One region of the Pseudomonas sp. MPDS genome, then DNA from elsewhere that is predicted to be linked to it. Evidence: predicted binding sites of a transcription regulator. Region 1 holds the regulator's gene; the other holds the start of a gene.
What was found. Region 1 encodes FliA, which starts transcription of late flagellar genes. Its sites were predicted from a motif close to CTAAAGTTTNNNNNNNNNNNGCCGNTAA; they were not measured.
Positions count from the first base shown of each region.

Region 2: the regulator FliA is predicted to act here: its motif matches at 881-908, upstream of flgM (flagellar biosynthesis anti-sigma factor FlgM).

Region 1 covers NZ_CP054128.1:4,563,572-4,565,772, reverse strand. The annotation lists gene flhF (flagellar biosynthesis protein FlhF) at 1-11, shown strand, start outside; gene fleN (flagellar synthesis regulator FleN) at 129-959, shown strand; gene fliA (RNA polymerase sigma factor FliA) at 956-1,699, shown strand; gene HQ912_RS20025 (chemotaxis response regulator CheY) at 1,866-2,201, shown strand, end outside.
Region 2 covers NZ_CP054128.1:1,819,538-1,821,738, reverse strand. The annotation lists gene flgA (flagellar basal body P-ring formation chaperone FlgA) at 7-771, shown strand; gene flgM (flagellar biosynthesis anti-sigma factor FlgM) at 945-1,259, shown strand; gene HQ912_RS07900 (flagella synthesis protein FlgN) at 1,308-1,775, shown strand; gene HQ912_RS07895 (flagellar brake protein) at 1,865-2,201, shown strand, end outside.

The DNA of each region.
Region 1 (2,201 bases):
AGGTCGGCTGAGGTAATCATGAATATTTTTTGTACCTACATCGATGGTCTGCCATGCATTGTTCCTTCATGCGAGCGCGCAGCCAGTAATGTGGCCTCCGTCTAAGTAAGACAAGGTAAAGAACGAACATGGGCAGCATGCATCCCGTACAGGTGATCGCGGTGACCGGCGGCAAAGGTGGCGTCGGCAAGACTAACGTGTCAGTGAACTTGTCCCTGGCTCTGGCAGAGCTTGGCCGACGGGTCATGCTGCTGGACGCCGACCTGGGCCTGGCGAACGTCGACGTGCTGCTGGGGCTCACGCCCAAGCGCACGCTGGCGGACGTGATAGAGGGCCGCTGCGAACTGCGCGACGTGCTGCTGCAAGGGCCGGGCGGGATTCGCATCGTGCCGGCTGCCTCGGGCACCCAGAGCATGGTTCACCTGACCCCGGCTCAACACGCCGGCCTGATCCAGGCCTTCAGCGACATCGGTGACAACCTCGATGTGCTGGTGATCGACACCGCTGCCGGTATCGGTGATTCGGTCGTCAGTTTCGTACGCGCTGCCCAGGAAGTCTTGCTGGTGGTCTGCGACGAACCGACGTCCATCACCGACGCCTATGCCCTGATCAAGTTATTGAACCGTGACTACGGCATGAACCGCTTCCGCGTCCTGGCCAACATGGCCCAGAGCCCGCAGGAAGGTCGCAACCTGTTCGCCAAGTTGACAAAGGTCACGGATCGTTTCCTGGACGTCGCCCTACAATACGTCGGCGCTGTGCCCTACGACGAAAGCGTACGCAAGGCCGTCCAGAAGCAACGTGCGGTTTATGAAGCCTTTCCCCGTTCCAAATGCGCACTGGCGTTCAAGGCTATTGCCCAGAAGGTTGATACCTGGCCACTGCCAGCCAACCCTCGCGGGCATCTGGAGTTTTTCGTCGAGCGTCTCGTGCAACAAACAGCAGGGCCCGTGTTATGACAGCCAGCGGTTACAACCATCTCTACAAGAAATCGGCACGGGACGCCCAGTACGAATTGATTGAGCGATACGCGCCTCTGGTCAAGCGTATCGCCTATCACTTGCTGGCGCGCTTGCCGGCCAGTGTCCAGGTTGAAGACCTGATCCAGGCGGGCATGATCGGCCTGCTCGAAGTGTCGAACAAATACGACGCGAGCAAGGGCGCCAGTTTCGAGACCTATGCCGGTATTCGCATTCGCGGGGCGATGCTCGATGAAGTCCGTAAGGGTGATTGGGCGCCGCGTTCGGTGCATCGCAATACCCGCATGGTCAGTGACGCCATTCGCGCCATTGAAGCTAAAACCGGGCGTGACGCTAAAGATCACGAGGTTGCGGCCGAACTCCAATTGAGTCTCGATGATTATTACGGGATTTTGAACGATACCTTGGGCAGTCGCCTGTTCAGTTTCGACGACCTGCTGCAGGACGGCGAACACGAAGGGCTGCACGAGGACGGCGCGAGTGCTCACATGGAGCCATCGCGTGACCTGGAAGATGAGCGTTTCCAGAGCGCGCTGGCGGATGCGATTGCCAATTTGCCGGAGCGTGAGCGACTGGTCTTGGCGCTGTACTACGACGAAGAGCTGAACCTCAAGGAAATCGGTGAGGTCCTGGGTGTCAGCGAATCGCGGGTCAGCCAGTTACACAGCCAGTGCGCGGCCCGTTTGCGGGGGCGTTTGGGGGAGTGGCGAGCGCGCTGACAGCAGTGTGGGGACACTGCGAACGAGGCTGGCCTGGCATGTGCTGAGCCAGTCTTTCTCTGTTGTCCTCCAGACCGTTGTCGAGTGTTGTGCCGGATTGATTGAAATGGCGCGTTCAGGTGCTGGGCGCGTTTAAGACTGCTTGGAGGTCGAATTGGACAAGAACATGAAAATCCTCATCGTTGATGACTTCTCAACGATGCGGCGGATCATAAAAAACCTGTTGCGTGACCTTGGGTTCACCAACACGGTCGAGGCCGACGATGGCACCACTGCCATTCCGGTTCTCAACAGCGGAAGCATCGACTTTCTGGTGACTGACTGGAACATGCCCGGCATGACCGGTATCGACTTGCTGCGCCATGTGCGCGCCGACGAAAAACTCAAGCACCTTCCGGTGCTGATGGTCACTGCCGAAGCCAAGCGCGAGCAGATCATCGAAGCGGCCCAGGCCGGTGTGAACGGCTACGTGGTCAAACCCTTCACGGCCCAGGCGTTGAAA
Region 2 (2,201 bases), 2.7 Mb from region 1:
ACCGGCATGAACGCACAAACGACATTTTTTCGACGCCTGACCACTCACTGCCGCCACTGGCTCGGTGCACTGTTGGCTGCCTGCCTGCTCGCTTTGGGCGGCCCTGCCTTTGGTGCTGTTCCGGTTACCTTGCCTGATCTCCTTATCGGCGTCACTCAGGGCTTTCTTGAATTCACCGTAGAAGACTACCTGGCAACCAGTCAAACCGAAGGTCGCTACGAAATCGAAGTCAACCAGCTCGACCCGCGCCTGCGCATGCCCATGTGTGACAAGGAATTGACTGCGTCTCTGGAGAGCCCGGCCAGACCACTGGGCCGGGTCACGGTAAAGCTGCGGTGCGACAGCGCCGCGCCCTGGACGGTGTTCGTGCCCGCTCAAGTGCGCCTGTTTCGCGAAATCGTCACCACCACCCGTCCGCTCAAGCGGGCCGGGATCGTCGAGCCTCAGGACGTGACACTGCGTGAACGGGATGTCAGCCAGATCAACCAGGGTTTCCTCACCTCCGTCGATCAGGCCATCGGTCAGAAACTTGTCCGACCAATGGTCGCCGACCAGGTCATTACCCTGGTCCACCTGGAACAAGCCGAAGTGGTGCGCAAGGGCGATCAGGTGGTCATCACCGCCCGCAGCGGGACCCTGGCCGTGCGGATGCCGGGCGAGGCTTTGTCCAACGGCGGCATGCGAGAACAGATTCGGGTGAAAAACCTTAATTCCCAACGCGTTATCAAGGCGCAGGTAATGGCCCCAGGCCATGTGGAAGTGGCTATGTAGAGATCGGGTGGAAATGGGTAGAGAGCTGGCGCTTGCCCACGGTGTTCCCTAGACTGTGCCTTACGCAAAGGCAAGCGCAGACGTGCGCACGTTCATTGAATAAATGAGCCTAAAGTTTTTTTGGGGATGGCCGAAAACATGGCAAGCGTCCAAATACCCAGAGGTTTTTTACCATGGTCATCGATTTCAATCGTTTAAACAGCTCTTCACCGCTAACAGGCACTACGCGCCCTAACGCCAGCAAGGAAACCGTCGAAACCGACAAATCCGTGCCGGCCGAACAAGCCGCCACTGTCAGCAACGGGGAGTCGGTACACCTCAGCAATGAGGCTCAGCAGTTGCAGAAGGTCACTGACAAGCTGCGCGATCAACCTGTCGTCGACAACGCCCGTGTGGCCGAGTTGAAAGCAGCAATCGCCGATGGCAGCTATAAAGTCGACAGCAACCGTGTAGCCAGCAAACTGCTCAACTTCGAAGCCCAGCGCTAGGCCAACGCCTGCGCCAGGCTTTTGGACGCTTAAGACCTAAGGCCAGCCATGCACGACACTAATTTGTTGCAACTGATCACCGACGACTTTGCCCCGGCGCAACAATTGCTGGAGCTATTGCAGGCCGAGTCCCTGGCATTGCACGGTCGCGACATGCCGTCGCTGGAGAATATCCTGGCGCAGAAACAGGCATTGATCATTCTGCTCGATCAGCATGGCCGCAAGCGCAGCGAGATCCTCGCCAGCCTCAACCTGCCCGCCAATCGCGATGGCCTTGAGCAGCTGGCCAGCCAGTCGTCGGTGGGCGATCAACTGTTGTCCCAAAGTGAAGTGCTCAACGACCTGCTCGCTCAATGCCAGGCCGCCAACATTCGCAACGGACAGTCGATCCAGGTTCAGCAAGCCGCCACCGCCAACCAGTTGCGCATTCTCAACGGCGGTGAAATCCCGACGCTCTATGACGCTCGCGGTTCGACCGCCAAGATGGTCAAGCACCGCCCGCTCAGCCAGGCATGAAACGAACAGTGCCGGCGCTCTATCAACGCGCGACACATGCTGGCAAAATGCTGGCTACTCGTCGTATTTTGCCTGGAGATTGACCCACCGTGTTCAATGCCTCAAACGCGGATGATGCTCCGCAGCCGCCCAAGGTCCTCGCCACGCCCCTGGAAATTTCCGGCAACCTGCGGATGCTGCAAGATAGCCATGACCCGCTGATCATCACCTTCCACGAACGCAGCCAGCGCTTCCAGAGCTATCTGGTCGATGTCGACCGGGAGCGTAACGCCCTAGCCCTGGATGAAATGATCCCCCGGGACGGCGAACGCTTCCTGTTGGCGGGCGAGCCGTTTCGTGTCGAGGGTTTCCATGATGGCGTGCGCATCGCGTGGGAAAGCAACGGCCCTTTGACCATCGATGAGTCCAGCGACGGCCGCTGCTATC